2 regions of the Blautia sp. HCP3S3_C4 genome follow, and region 1 is predicted to be linked to the other one. Evidence: riboswitches for the same ligand, from Rfam matches in the RefSeq annotation. Region 1 holds a riboswitch; the other holds the start of a gene.
The links. Region 1 has a riboswitch for S-adenosylmethionine ahead of metK (methionine adenosyltransferase). Riboswitches for the same ligand answer to the same signal wherever they lie in the genome.
Positions count from the first base shown of each region.

Region 1 (7,496 bases):
TGAGGTTTCTGCAACTGTGGTAAGAAAAGATGACGGAAACGGAAATATTCTGTTATCAAGAGTGGAAGCATCAGATGTACTTTCCTGGGACAAACTAAAAGAATTAAAAGAATCCGGTGAAATTCTGGATGTAACAGTAAAAGGTGTTGTCAATGGAGGCGTAATCGTATATGTAGAAGGAATCCGTGGATTTGTCCCGGCTTCCAAGCTTGCATTGACTTATGTAGAGGATACAAATGAATATCTGAACAAACCAATTCAGGTTCAGGTAATAGATGTAGATAAAGAAAAGAACCGATTAATTCTTTCTGCAAAGGAAATATTAAGAGAAAAGGCAGAAGAAGAAAGAAAAAATAAAGTGTCCAATGTACAGGTCGGACTGGTGACAGAGGGTACTGTTGAGAGTCTTCAGCCTTATGGTGCTTTTGTAAATATGGGCAATGGCCTGTCAGGACTTGTCCATATTTCACAGATCTGTGAAAAGAGAATTAAAAAGCCTTCAGAAGTTCTTGCTGTTGGTGATCAGGTTAAGGTAAAGGTAACTGCAGTAAAGGATGGAAAATTAAGTCTCAGTATCAAAGAAGCATCAGATATGATGGCAAAGGAAATCGAAGAAGAAGTGATAGAACTTCCGGATTCAAAGGAAGAAGCCAGTACATCGTTAGGTGCACTTTTTGCAAATATTAAGTTAGATTAATGAGGTTAAAAACTGTATGAGAAATCAGGAAAGAATATTTGTAATAGGTCATAAAAATCCGGATACAGATTCAATCTGTTCAGCAATTGCCTATGCAGACATTAAAAACAGAACTTCCCAGAAAGTAAAATATATTCCTAAGCGTGCGGGACAGATCAATGAAGAAACAGAATATGTATTAAATCGTTTTGGAATGCTGCCGCCGGGATATATGTCTAATATTGGAACCCAGGTAAAGGATATGGATATCCGTATGAGCCCTGATGCAGATAAAAGTATGTCTCTTAAAAATGCATGGGATCTGATGATGGAGAAAAGTATCGTTTCCCTTCCAATCAGAGACAGGGAAGGCCAGCTGGAAGGTCTTATTACAATTGGGGATATTGCAAAGACCTACATGGATACCACTGACAGTTATCTTCTGTCCAGAGCAAGAACACAGTACAGAAGAATTGCTGAAACAATTGCAGGTACTGTGATTGAGGGAAATGAGCATGGATATTTCACAAAGGGAAAAGTTTTGGTGGGAACTGCAAATCCGGAAATGCTTAAAGCCTATATTGAAGAGGATGACCTTATTATTATGGGAGACAGAGAAGAGGATCATCTTCAGGCAATTGCCCAGAATGTAAGCTGTATTATTGTGGGAATGGGAATTGAAGTAACTGAGAAGGTGATCAAGCTTGCTCATGAAAAAGAAATTGCAATTATTATGTCTCCCTATGATACTTTTACGATTGCAAGACTGATTAACCAGAGTATTCCTGTAAGATATATTATGAAAACAGATAATCTGGTTACATTCAGTACAGAAGATTTTACAGATGATATTCAGAATGAGATGATCAAACATCGTCATCGTGCCTTCCCTGTAATTAACAAAAAGGGAAAATGTATCGGAACAATTTCCCGAAGAAATTTTCTGGATATGCATAAAAAGAAAGTAGCACTTGTAGACCACAATGAAAAAGATCAGGCAGTTGATAATATCGACAAAGCAGAGATTGTAGAAATTATAGATCATCATAAACTTGGTTCATTGGAGACCATAAGTCCGATTTCCTTCAGAAATCAACCGGTTGGATGTACAGCTACAATTTTGTACGAGATGTATGGAGAGCAAAAACTGGAAATTTCGCCAAATATTGCCGGACTTCTCTGTGCTGCAATTATTTCAGATACATTGATGTTCCGTTCTCCTACCTGCACGTTATCAGATAAAATGGCAGCAGGAGCATTGGCACTTATTGCAGGAATTAATATTGAGCAGTTTGCCAGGGAAATGTTCAAGGCAGGAAGTAATCTGAAGGATAAATCACCGGAAGAGATTTTCTATCAGGATTACAAAAAATTTATTGCTGAAGATGAGATCAGCTTTGGTGTTGGTCAGATCAGTTCCATGGACAGCGATGAACTGACAGAAATCAAAGAACGTCTGATTCCGTTTATGGTAAGTGAATGTGGACGTCACGGCGTATCCCGTGTATTCTTTATGCTGACGAACATCATTGAGGAGTCTACAGAGCTTCTCTATTATGGTGAGGGAAGTGAAGAAATGGCCAGCACAGCATTTCATATGGAACCAACGGATGGTGTATTTGATCTGAAGGGTGTAGTTTCTCGTAAGAAACAGCTGATTCCGGCACTTATGGAAGCTGCACAGGCAGGACAGAATGATTATAATTAAGGACAGGAAGAAATAAATGGCAAAAGAAACCTGGAAAGCCGGAAATATGCTTTATCCGCTGCCGGCAGTGATGGTCAGTGTTACAGATGGAGAGGGAAATGATAATATACTGACAGTTGCATGGGCTGGAACCGTATGTACAAATCCGCCAATGGTGTCTATTTCAGTGCGTCCTTCCCGGTATTCCTATGAAATGATAAAGAAAACAGGAGAATTTGTAATCAACCTGACTACAGAGAAACTGGCATATGCAACAGATTATTGTGGAGTGCGCTCCGGCCGTGATGTTGATAAATTTAAAGAAATGAAGCTTACCCGGGAGAAGGCTGATTTTGTGAAAGCGCCTATGATCCTGGAATCACCGGTCAGTATTGAATGCAGGGTAAAACAGGTGCTGGAATTAGGTTCCCATCATATGTTTCTGGCAGATGTACTGGCTGTCCATGCGGATCCTGCATATATGGATGAAAAAAAGAAATTTCATTTGAATGATGCCAAAATGCTGGTATATTCCCATGGAGAATATCTTGGAACAGGGAAAAAACGTTAGTATTTACACCTGATGATCATATATGCTAAAATGAAGGGAATAACAATGAATAATGTGACGTTAATAGGAATGCCTGGTTCAGGAAAAAGCACCATAGGAGTAATTTTAGCAAAAGCACTTGGATATCAGTTTCTGGATACTGATCTTGTGATTCAGAAGCAGGAGAAAAGAAAGCTTTCACAGATTATTGCTCAGGAAGGACCGGAGAGATTCAAGGAAATAGAAAATAAGGTTAATGCTTCTGTAGATGTGACAGAAACAGTGATTGCTCCTGGAGGCAGTGTTATTTATTGCGAAGAAGCAATGAAACATTTAAGATCTATAGGAAAAGTAGTTTATCTGAAAATATCATTGGAATCACTTTCAAAACGTCTTGGCAATTTGAGGGGACGGGGTGTTTTATTGAAAGAGGGACAGACTTTAAAAGATCTGTATGAAGAGCGAGTTCCCTTATATGAAAAATACGCTGATATTGTTGTAGATGAAGAAGGGAAAGATTTGGAAGAGAGTCTTGCTGCAGTTTTGGAAATAATAAATACCGGGGCATAGTAACCAGTGAGATAATATTTTTGTTTACAAATGATAAATATATGCTATAATATACAATTGACTTAAAAACAGACGATCATTTGAGAATAATTTATTCGTCTCCGCACAGGGAGTGAAAATAATTACAGAGGTGTATTTATGGAACAATATGTAATAAAAGGTGGAAATCCTTTAGTAGGTGAAGTGGAAATCGCAGGTGCAAAGAATGCAGCACTGGCAATTCTTGCAGCAGCAATTATGACTGATGAGACTATTTTAATTGAGAATCTGCCTGATGTAAGAGACATTAATGTTTTACTTGAAGCAATCGCCGGCATTGGAGCACAGGTAGACCGTATTAATAAGTCAACAGTTAAGATCAATGGCTCTACCATTGGTGATGTAAGCGTAGATTATGAGTATATTAAGAAAATCAGAGCTTCTTACTATCTGCTTGGAGCTCTTCTTGGTAAATATAAGCATGCAGAAGTACCTCTTCCGGGAGGCTGCAATATTGGAAGCCGTCCCATTGACCAGCATCTGAAGGGATTCAGAGCGCTGGGGGCAGATGTGGATATTTTACATGGAGCTATTGTAGCAAAGGCTAAGAATCTTCATGGAAGCCATATTTTCCTTGATGTTGTATCTGTGGGAGCAACAATCAATATTATGATGGCTGCTTCTCTTGCACCTGGACGTACAATTATTGAGAATGCAGCAAGAGAACCGCATGTAGTAGATGTAGCCAATTTCCTGAATAGTATGGGTGCCAACATTAAGGGTGCAGGAACAGATGTGATCCGTATCAAAGGTGTAGAGAAGCTTCATCGAACAGAATATTCTATTATTCCTGATCAGATTGAGGCTGGTACCTTTATGTTTGCTGCAGCAGCAACAGGTGGAGATGTTACAGTAAAGAATGTAATCCCCAAACATCTGGAAGCAACTACGGCCAAGCTTGAGGAAATTGGATGTGAGGTTGAGGAATTTGATGATGCGGTACGTGTACGTGCTACAGGCAGACTTCATCGTACTCATGTAAAAACTCTTCCCTATCCGGGATATCCTACAGATATGCAGCCGCAGATTGCTGTTACCCTGGCTCTTGCAGAAGGAACCAGTATTGTAACAGAGAGTATTTTTGAAAACAGATTCAAATATGCAGATGAGCTGTCACGTATGGGAGCCAACATTAAAGTAGAGGGCAACTCTGCAATTATTGATGGTGTAAATAAGCTTACAGGTGCCAGAGTCAGTGCTCCTGATCTGCGGGCAGGTGCTGCTCTTGTAATTGCAGGTCTGGCAGCTGATGGTATTACGGTAGTAGATGATATTGTATACATCCAGAGAGGATATGAGAATTTCGAAGAGAAGCTTAGAGCTTTGGGAGCTGAGATTGAAAGAGTTTCCAGCGAAAAGGAAATTCAGAAGTTCCGTCTGAGAGTTGGATGATTATAAAATTTCTATAAAAATAGAATTTATGCTTGACATTACAAAGGGTTGAGTATATTGTAAGTTGTGCAGAAAAGTTAATAATTAGTAATAGCCTTTTATTCAGAGTGGTGGAGATACAAAGGATCTGAGAAGCCACGGCAACCCCTTTTTATGCGGAGGAAGGTGCCAACCTGAGCGAGTGATCGAACAATAAGAGGATTGTTGAAGCATTCATTCAGACAGTCCGATTACTTCGGGCTGTTTCTTTTTATTATCTGTATAAAAATATACTATGAAATGAAAAAAAGGAGAACAAAATGGAGAAAATTTTATTTACTTCTGAATCTGTAACTGAAGGCCATCCGGACAAAATGTGCGATGCTATTTCTGATGCGATTCTTGATGCAATTATGGAAAAAGACCCAATGGGCCGTGTTGCATGTGAAACAGCTGTAACTACAGGTCTTGTAATGGTAATGGGTGAGATTACAACAAACGCTTATGTGGATATTCAGAAGATTGTAAGAGATACAGTACGTGAAATCGGATATACACGTGGTAAATATGGTTTTGATGCAGATACCTGTGCGGTAATCACTGCAATTGATGAACAGTCTGCAGACATTGCTCTCGGAGTAGATAAAGCTCTGGAAGCTAAAATGGGAGAAGACGAGATTGATGCTATCGGTGCAGGAGACCAGGGAATCCAGTTTGGCTATGCTTCCAACGAAACAGAGGAATATATGCCATATGCTATTAATATGTCCCATAAGCTTGCTCGTCAGCTGACAAAAATCCGTAAAGATGGTACATTAAACTATTTAAGACCAGATGGAAAAACACAGGTTACTGTAGAATATGATGAAGCTGGAAAACCTGTACGTATTGATGCAGTTGTATGCTCTACTCAGCATGATCCTGATGTTGCACAGGAGCAGATTCATAAAGATATTAAAAAATATGTTTTTGATGAGGTTATTCCGGCAAATATGGTGGATGAGAATACAAAATATTTTATCAATCCTACAGGACGTTTCGTAATCGGCGGACCTCACGGTGACAGCGGACTTACAGGACGTAAGATCATTGTAGATACTTATGGCGGAGCCGGTCGTCACGGCGGCGGAGCTTTCTCCGGTAAGGACTGCACAAAGGTAGACCGTTCTGCAGCTTATGCAGCACGTTATGTTGCAAAAAATATTGTAGCAGCAGGCCTGGCTGATAAGTGTGAAATTCAGCTTTCTTATGCGATTGGTGTTGCACGTCCTACATCTATCCATGTGGAAACATTTGGTACAGGTAAGCTTTCAGATACCAAATTGGTTGAGATTATCCGTGAGAATTTTGATCTCCGTCCGGCAGGAATTATTAAAATGCTTGATCTGAGACGCCCAATCTACAAACAGACAGCTGCTTACGGACATTTCGGACGTACAGATGTAGATCTTCCATGGGAACATCTGGATAAGGTAAATGATCTGAAAAAATATCTTGCATAATTGAGAAAAAGTTATCTTTAAACAAAAGCAAACAATCATCCTGCATATTTTTGTGTGGGATGTTTGTTTGTTTTTTTATTGTCCGGGTGCTTTGGCAGAATATACTTTCGACGTTGGCGTCAGCATTTTATAGAAAATTTAGATATTGAAAACAGACTTTATGGTATAATCTTGTTATGAAAAAAATTGGCTCAGAGAAAAGGATGGTTTCAATGAAATTAAAAACAAGGATCATAGTTGGATTTGCCATGATCATATTAGTGCCCCTTTTATTGTTTTCTGCATCATTATACGGATTAAGTCATACAAAACTGGCACAACATAATTCAGATTCTTCAGAAATTGTCTATGATATTTCCATGGGAGTGTCTGCCAACAGCAAGACGCAGGTAAAACTTATTGCCAGAGATCTTCTGTTTACAGCGACAGTAATTCTTGTATTTACAGCTTTGTCCATAGGCTTATGGATATACAGAAGTATAGCAACACCTTTAGTAAAATTAAAGAAAGCAACTCAAAATATAAAAGAAGGAAATCTTGATTTTGTATTGGACGTAGAGGGGAATGATGAATTTTCAGAACTATGTCAGGATTTTGAGGAAATGAGAAAGCGTCTGAGGGAATCTGCAGAGGAAAAAATAATATTGGATAAAGAAAATAAAGAACTGATCAGTAATATCTCACATGATCTGAAAACGCCTATTACAGCTGTAAAGGGATATGTGGAAGGAATCATGGATGGTGTGGCGGATACTCCGGAAAAGATGGATCGTTATGTAAAAACTATTTATAATAAAACCAATGAAATGGATCATCTGATCAATGAACTGACTTTTTATTCCAAGATTGATACAAATCGTATTCCATACACTTTTAGTAAGCTGAACGTAGAGGATTATTTTAGTGATTGTGCAGAAGAAGTAGGTCTGGAACTGGAAACCAGAGGAATTGAACTGGTTTATGCCAATTATGTGGAAAGTGGTGTGCAGGTGATCGCAGACGGAGAGCAGATCCGCCGTGTAATTCATAATCTTATCAGTAATGCTATTAAATATATGGACAAGCCCAAAGGAATTATTCAGATCCGTATCAAGGATGTAG
Region 1 covers NZ_JBQHWF010000013.1:13,176-20,671, reverse strand. The annotation lists gene ACTNC6_RS11930 (30S ribosomal protein S1) at 1-697, shown strand, start outside; gene ACTNC6_RS11925 (putative manganese-dependent inorganic diphosphatase) at 714-2,384, shown strand; gene ACTNC6_RS11920 (flavin reductase family protein) at 2,401-2,934, shown strand; gene ACTNC6_RS11915 (shikimate kinase) at 2,980-3,483, shown strand; gene ACTNC6_RS11910 (UDP-N-acetylglucosamine 1-carboxyvinyltransferase) at 3,622-4,914, shown strand; SAM riboswitch class I at 5,010-5,113, shown strand; gene metK (methionine adenosyltransferase) at 5,214-6,395, shown strand; gene ACTNC6_RS11900 (sensor histidine kinase) at 6,599-7,496, shown strand, end outside.

Region 2 (7,496 bases), on a different contig from region 1:
TCATGTGAAATATCGTAAAGCTCCTGAATCTCTTCCGGGAGTTTGTCCGGCAGCATGGCATTGATGCCATCTTCATTGCCGTCTTTTATCGCGGTCTCGTAGTACCAGCATTTAAACTTCAGCAGAGCAAGGGTTCTCTCCAGGGCTTTGATCTCGTCTTCCACGGCAGCTTTTCTGGTCTCGAACATCTCTTTTCTCTTCCCATAGCTGGAAGGGCCTTCCATAACCCACTGGAAGAACTGCTTGATATCCTTGATCTCAAGACCGGAGCGTTTGAGGCACTCAATCACGCGGATAGCCTCCAGTTCATCGTCGCTGAAGTAACGGATATTGCCCTTTCTCATCAGATTCGGGAAGAATCCTTCCTTGTCATAATATCTTAAAGTCGAAATAGGGAGATTGTACATCTCCGAAACCTGACCAATCGTGTACATGATGCACCTTCCTTCAAAAAAAGTTCTTGACCTAAAGTTAGGTTTAGGTTGTATGATAAGATCATTATAAGATATATTCCAGTAATATTCAAGAAAAATGACCGCAAGGAGGATAAAAATAATGATGAAGACAGAAGAACTTAAGTTGGTTGCTGAATGGGATAAGACATTTCCAAAAAGCGACAAGGTAGATCACAAGAAGGTGACATTCATTAACCGTTACGGAATTACCCTGGCAGCTGATATGTATACACCAAAGAATGCAGAAGGCGAGCTTCCTGCAATCGCAGTTTCCGGACCTTTTGGTGCCGTAAAGGAGCAGTGTTCGGGACTCTATGCCCAGACTATGGCTGAGAGAGGATACCTGACAATAGCATTTGATCCTTCCTTTACAGGTGAGAGCGGCGGCCAGCCAAGATATATGGCATCTCCGGATATCAATACAGAGGATTTCATGGCTGCAGTAGACTTCTTATCCGTTCAGGATAATGTTGACGCAGACAAGATAGGTATCATCGGTATCTGTGGATGGGGCGGCATGGCCCTCAATACAGCAGCTCTTGATACCAGAATCAAAGCTACTGTTGTTTCTACCATGTACGACATGACAAGAGTCAATGCCAACGGATATTTCGATTCAGAAGCCAGCGAGGAGGTACGATTTGCAAAGAAGCAGGCTATGAATGCCCTCAGAACAGAGGAATACAAAAAGGGTGAATACTCAAGAGCCGGCGGATGTCTTCCACTTCCGGTACCGGAAGATGCTCCATTCTTCGTAAAGGATTACAGCGAATACTACAAGGGCAGATGCTACCATGCGAGAAGCCTTAACTCTAACGAAGGCTGGAATAGTCTTGGCTGCCAGTCCTTTATGAATCAGCCTATTCTTACATACAGCAATGAGATCAGAAGTGCCGTATTGATTATGCACGGTGATAAGGCGCACAGCTATTACTTTGGCAAGGATGCTTATGAAGCTATGATCAAGGACAGCAAATATACAGAGAACAAAGAACTTCTTACCATCCCGGGTGCAGTGCATACAGATCTGTATGACAATCTGAAAGTCATTCCATTTGACAAGATGCAGCAGTTCTTAAAGGAAAACGGGGTAGGTTAAGATGGCAAAGAAAGTACTTATTATTTCGACAAGCCTTCGTGGCGGCAGTAATTCCGACATTCTTGCAAAGGAATGTGAAAAGGGAGCAAAAGAGGCCGGACATGAGGTAGAATACATTTCCCTGAAGGGAAAGGACATTAAGTTTTGTATCGGATGTTTGACCTGTCAGACAAAAGGCAGCTGCGTACTTACAGATGATGTGGCAGAGATTATGGAAAAGGTGCTGGCTGCCGAGGTTATCGTCTATGCAACTCCAATCTACTATTACGAGATGAGCGGACAGATGAAGACGCTTCTGGACAGAATGAACCCGATGTATCCGATGGATTATGCTTACCGCGATATCTATATGATCGCAACTGCCGCAGAGGAAGAGGAAAGCGCATTTGAAAAAGCCTACAACGGTCTTCAAGGCTGGGTGGACTGCTTTGAAAAGGCCAAGCTCAAGGGTCTCGTAACGGGTGGCGGCATCGGTGATGCGAATGACGCTCCGAATCATGAAGAGACCATGAAGAGGGCCTATGAGCTCGGAAAGGCTCTGTAAAAATGAGAAAAATTTGGGTAATCCTGCTCAGTGTTTTCGTGATCAGTTCTTTATCAGGTTACGAACAGAGTCAACAGGAAGAGACTCAAGCGGAAACCGTTGTAGCTGTTGGGAGGGATCTGTCTCAGCACACGCTTGAGGCGCTTCTCTCAAATGGATATATCACCTTAACAATCAGAAAGTAGGGAATGGAAATTATGAAGAAGATAGTACAGACAGCAGGCAGAGCTGCTCTTGGTGAATTCGCACCGGAGTTTGCTCATTATAATGACGATGTTCTCTTTGGAGAGAACTGGAATAATCAGGATATCGATGTAAAGACAAGAAGCATTATCACTGTAGTTGCATTGATGTCCTCAGGCATTACGGATTCTTCTCTGAAGTATCATCTGCAGAATGCGAAAGCCCATGGTGTGACTCAGAAGGAAATCGCAGCAGTGATCACACATGTGGCATTCTATACAGGATGGCCAAAGGGCTGGGCCGTATTCAACCTGGCTAAAGAAGTATGGGAAACAGGCGAAGGTGATCTTCCTTACGAAGACGAAGCTATGAGAGCCCATGCAAAGGAAATGGTATTCCCGATCGGAGCACCAAATGATGGATTTGCACAATATTTTACTGGTAAAAGCTTTCTTGCACCTATATCAACAAATCAGGTTGGAATCTTTAATGTAACTTTTGAGCCGGGGTGCAGAAATAACTGGCACATTCATCATGCAACAGAGGGCGGCGGACAGATCCTTGTCTGCGTGGCAGGCCGTGGTTACTATCAGGAATGGGGAAAGGATGCAGTAGAAATGAAGCCGGGAGACTGCATCAATATTCCGGTAGGCGTAAAGCACTGGCATGGAGCTGCACCGGATTCCTGGTTCAGCCATCTGGCAATTGAAGTGCCTGGCAAGGATGGCTCCAATGAGTGGCTGGAAGCAGTAGATGATGAGAAATATGGCAAGCTCGATTAATGATAAAGGTGAATTGCAATGGCTATAACTGTAAATATTTATTATAAAGGGACTGGGTCTGCAGCAAAACAATTTGCAAGGGAAATGACAGAAAGCGGAACGGTGGATGCTATCAGGAAAGAAACTGGAAATCTCCGCTATGAATACTTTTCGCCGTTAGATGATGAAGAAACGGTATTGTTGATCGATAGCTGGGAAAATCAGGAAGCGATTGATATGCATCATGCATCTCCAATGATGAATACTATCATGAAATTACGAGAAAAGTATAATCTTCATATGAAGGTTGAGCGTTATGTATCAGAAGATGGCATACCGGATTCGGACAAGAAATTCATAAAGGAATAGGTGACAATTATGGCAAAAACATTAGTAGCATATTTCAGTGCAAGTGGTGTAACAAAGAAAGCAGCAGAAAAGCTGGCATCTGCAGCAAAGACAGATATCTATGAGATCAAGCCTGCAGTTCCATATACCAAGGCTGATCTGAACTGGATGGATAAGAAATCAAGAAGCAGCGTAGAGATGGGAAACAAGTCCTTCAGACCGGAAATTGTGAAAGATGATTTGAATTTATCTCAGTACGATACTATTCTGGTTGGCTTCCCGATTTGGTGGTATGTGGCTCCAACCATCATTAATACTTTCCTTGAAAGCTATGATTTTGCCGGAAAGAAGATTGTTCTCTTCGCAACCTCCGGCGGCAGCGGTTTTGGAAACACGGTAAAAGAACTGAAACCTTCCGCTACTGGAGCAGAAATCATGGAAGGAAAGCTTCTGAATCGTGCGACAGATAAAGATATCGATGCCCTGATCAAGATGCTGTAAGGGAGGCGACTCCGGATGAAAAAGTTATGGGCAGTTCTCCTTTGCTTTGTACTTCTCTTTGCTATGACTGCGTGCGGAAACAGTGCTCCGGCTGTAAGCTCAGAGAATGAATCTACAGAGGCTATTAAAGAGAGTACTTCGGAAGCCACAGAGGATAGTGAGAGCACCGAAGAGATAAACGGAACCAATGAATCGGATGAAGTTGTTCTGGAAGAAGTTTTTGAGGTTAAAACTGCAGTGGTCTGCTTCTCCGGAACCGGAAACACCATGGCTGTCGCAGAGACGATTGCCGATGTAACCGGTGGTGATTTATTCGAAATCATTCCTGCAGAAAAATATGCAGACGAAGATCTGAATTATAATGATGACAACTGCAGGGCCAATAAGGAACAAGATGATCCTGATGCAAGACCTGCGATTGAAAATAATCTGAGTGCGGTGGAAGAATACGATACCATTTATCTCGGACATCCGATCTGGTGGGGTACAAACCCTCGTATCATCCAGACCTTCCTGGATACTTATGACCTGACAGATGCCACAATCTATACCTTCTGTACCTCAGGTGGAAGTGGTATTGAAAAGAGTATTTCTGATCTGCAGACGCTGTATCCAGACTTACATATTGTAACTGGTAAACGATTTAACAATGCATCTGAAGAAGATGTGACTGAGTGGATCAGCAGTCTTGCTGAATAGCAGGTGGCACATCTGCACCTTGAGAAGATATTCGTTCTCAGCTATAATGATAAAGACCTATAAAGAGTGCGCGAGAGACAAGCTCGATGACCGCACAGCAACCTGCATTTGCAAGGTGCTAAAGCTTGACCGATGGGCGTTATGTATTTGAGAATTATGGCTCCTGTCGGAAAAGATGGGGGCCTTTTCCTTTTGCCGCTCTTCATAGGATCATAGATCGAAGAGGAGGCATGAGAGCATGCGCAATGTAACTGAATTATCAAAACTGAATGGGAAAGTGTATGTGTATCTGAGAGATGAAGTGATTGCAAGAAGGTTTTTGCAGGATGCAGAGAATGAGGGATTCACTTTTGGAGATGGAGAAAAGCCAACAGCCAGACCGGGAAATAATCTCTATGTGGTCAATCGTGATTGGACGATCAGCCATGTGGGATGGACTGGCCATATGGCATTTCAATCAGCGAAGCGTATCGGTGAGCAGGAGCTGATCCGTGTGGATTATGAGAGATATCTGCTTGGGGAAGAAAACTTCGTGATTAATAAAAATAATGCTTGACCCTGACATAATGTCATACCTTATTATGAACTTACCACGACAGGAAAGAAGGTTTGATATTGATGATGACGGTAAATGAAGTAAGCAAATTATCAGGGGTGAGTATACGATCCCTGCATCATTACGACAAGATTGGTCTTCTGCCGGCCACGGAAGTTACAGCTACAGGCTTTATGACGATAAGGCCCTGGAGCGACTGCAGATGATCTTGTTATTCAAAGAACTTCAGTTTCCATTAAAAGAGATTACAACGATTCTTGATAATCCGGAGTTTGATCGAAGCAAAGCACTGGAACAACAGATAAAACTTTTGGAACTTCGGAAAGAACATCTGGAAAACCTGATCGATCTGGCTCGTGGAATAAAGATGATAGGAGTTCAGAAAATGAGCAAAATGAGTTTTGATGCTTTCGATACACGAAAGATTGATGAATATGCAGCCCAGGCAAAAGCATCCTGGGGAACTACCGATGCCTATAAAGAGTTTGAGAAGAAGTCTGCTGGAAGAAGCCGCGAAGAAGAACAGGTACTTGGTGTTCAGATGATGGAAATCTTTGCGGGGTTCGGTAAGATCAGAAATAAGAAACCGGAATCAGAAGAAGCACAGGCCCTGGTAGAGAAACTGCAGAACTATATCACCGAGCATTACTATACCTGTACCGATGAGATTCTGGAAAGTCTGGGACAGATGTATGCAGGCGGTGGAGATATGACATCCAATATAGATAAGTACGCAGGTGAGGGTACTGCAGTCTTTGCTAACGAAGCGATAGAAGCGTATATTCTGACAAAATAATTATCGAAAAATCAGAGTTTAGGCACCTTGTGGAGTGAAGTGTTGTCAGTCATTCCATGAGGTGCCTTTTTTTGCTTTTATGAGATTACTTCTTCCCTGGTTAAGCCTCCAGGCTGTCGATCAGGAACATCGATGCCTGCACCTCGAAGCATCGTTTCATAATTGCTTTCGATAATGCCCAGGGTCTTCTGTTGTTTCAGGAGATCCTGCTTTTCTTTTTTGGCAGAGACAAGTTCTTCTTCCAGTTCCAGCTGTTGTCGCTGCAGCTTTTCGGAAGACGGAAGTTTGTGAATACCAAACTCAGCCAGTTCTTTTAAAGTGACATCATGCAACTGATATTCTGCCTGATGTTGTATGCGGTAGAGTGCTTTGTCCGGAGCATCCTTCTCAGCACGAACCACATCACGACATGCACGATAGACTTCACAGTGCTTCATAATAATCTTCTGATTTTGAATAGCTTTTTGTGTTTGCAGGATCTGAACATCCGCAGCTTGAATAGAAGCCTCCAGATCAGAAATGTGATTTTGGAATTCTTCATAGTTCAATAGATTGTGCTGTGAAAGATAACTGAAAGTTCTGGCTGCCTCTTTCAGATTATTTTTTATGGCCCACTGTTCGAAGCCGGGGCGATTGCCGTCAGCGACATAGGAAGTCATCTCCACAAACATCCTTATTTTGAATGATGCATTTTGAGGAATGCGGGCCTTATGACGATTCTTCGCCAGACGTCTCAGGATACTGTCCTCTGTATAATAGGCTCCCAGAGTTTTGACATTGGTGAAATGTTTCTGATCAGGAGCCCGGAAAGCCAGATATTTTCCCTGCCGGATTTCATATCCTGCTTCTTTCATCTTCATCAGGAATTCATCAAAGGAAACGGACGACCAGATGGCACGATCCACGTTGTATTTGAGTTTTGCTTTCCAGCTGTTTCCTCGTTTGTACTCCATATTTTCTTTATATGATTTTGCTTTCTGTCCGGTGGGCATGGACTCTTCCAGACCATATTCCCGGCAAATGCGATTGCTGAGTTTACAGATCTTGTGATAGTTCCGTTTGTTGAAAACATACTTATGGTAGTCTACAAAATTTGTTGCATTGAAAATTAGATGGCAGTGGACATGATCCTTGTCAACGTGAGTGGAAAGAACATATTCATGTTTTCCTTTCAGGGTGGCATCTGCAATCTTTGTTGCAACTTCATGAGCAACATTGGGATCTGTGATCTCACCAGGCTTGAAGGAAATGATCATGTGCCAGGCAAGGTTATCTCCCTTCTCCATCACATTATCTTTTCCAAGCTTTGCAGTCATAGCAAATTCCAGATCGGCAGTTTCCGGTGAACAACCATAGGAAGAAACCAGATTATGGTCATCGGTCTTATCAGGATTCGTGATGTAATCGACGGCTTTCTTTACTGTAGATTTGATGCCGAAGATCTTAATATATGCCATATCTCTTTTATCATCCCTTTCAATTCTTTCATTTCTTCCGGTGCGACAGCACCAGTGGAATTGGCAAGCCTTGCCAGCTGGTTTACGTTCACACCGA
Region 2 covers NZ_JBQHWF010000021.1:11,837-19,332, reverse strand. The annotation lists gene ACTNC6_RS15130 (MerR family transcriptional regulator) at 1-434, opposite strand, end outside; gene ACTNC6_RS15125 (alpha/beta hydrolase) at 556-1,554, shown strand; gene ACTNC6_RS15120 (flavodoxin family protein) at 1,556-2,098, shown strand; gene ACTNC6_RS15115 (carboxymuconolactone decarboxylase family protein) at 2,296-3,063, shown strand; gene ACTNC6_RS15110 (antibiotic biosynthesis monooxygenase family protein) at 3,082-3,411, shown strand; gene ACTNC6_RS15105 (flavodoxin) at 3,421-3,891, shown strand; gene ACTNC6_RS15100 (flavodoxin) at 3,907-4,590, shown strand; SAM riboswitch class I at 4,645-4,729, shown strand; gene ACTNC6_RS15095 (hypothetical protein) at 4,829-5,146, shown strand; partial or broken gene ACTNC6_RS15090 (MerR family DNA-binding transcriptional regulator) at 5,209-5,348, shown strand; gene ACTNC6_RS15085 (MerR family transcriptional regulator) at 5,349-5,942, shown strand; gene ACTNC6_RS15080 (relaxase/mobilization nuclease domain-containing protein) at 6,020-7,399, opposite strand; gene ACTNC6_RS15075 (plasmid mobilization protein) at 7,360-7,496, opposite strand, start outside.
Region 2: linked by a shared signal. The riboswitch ahead of ACTNC6_RS15095 (hypothetical protein) and the one ahead of metK (methionine adenosyltransferase) in region 1 are both predicted to bind S-adenosylmethionine.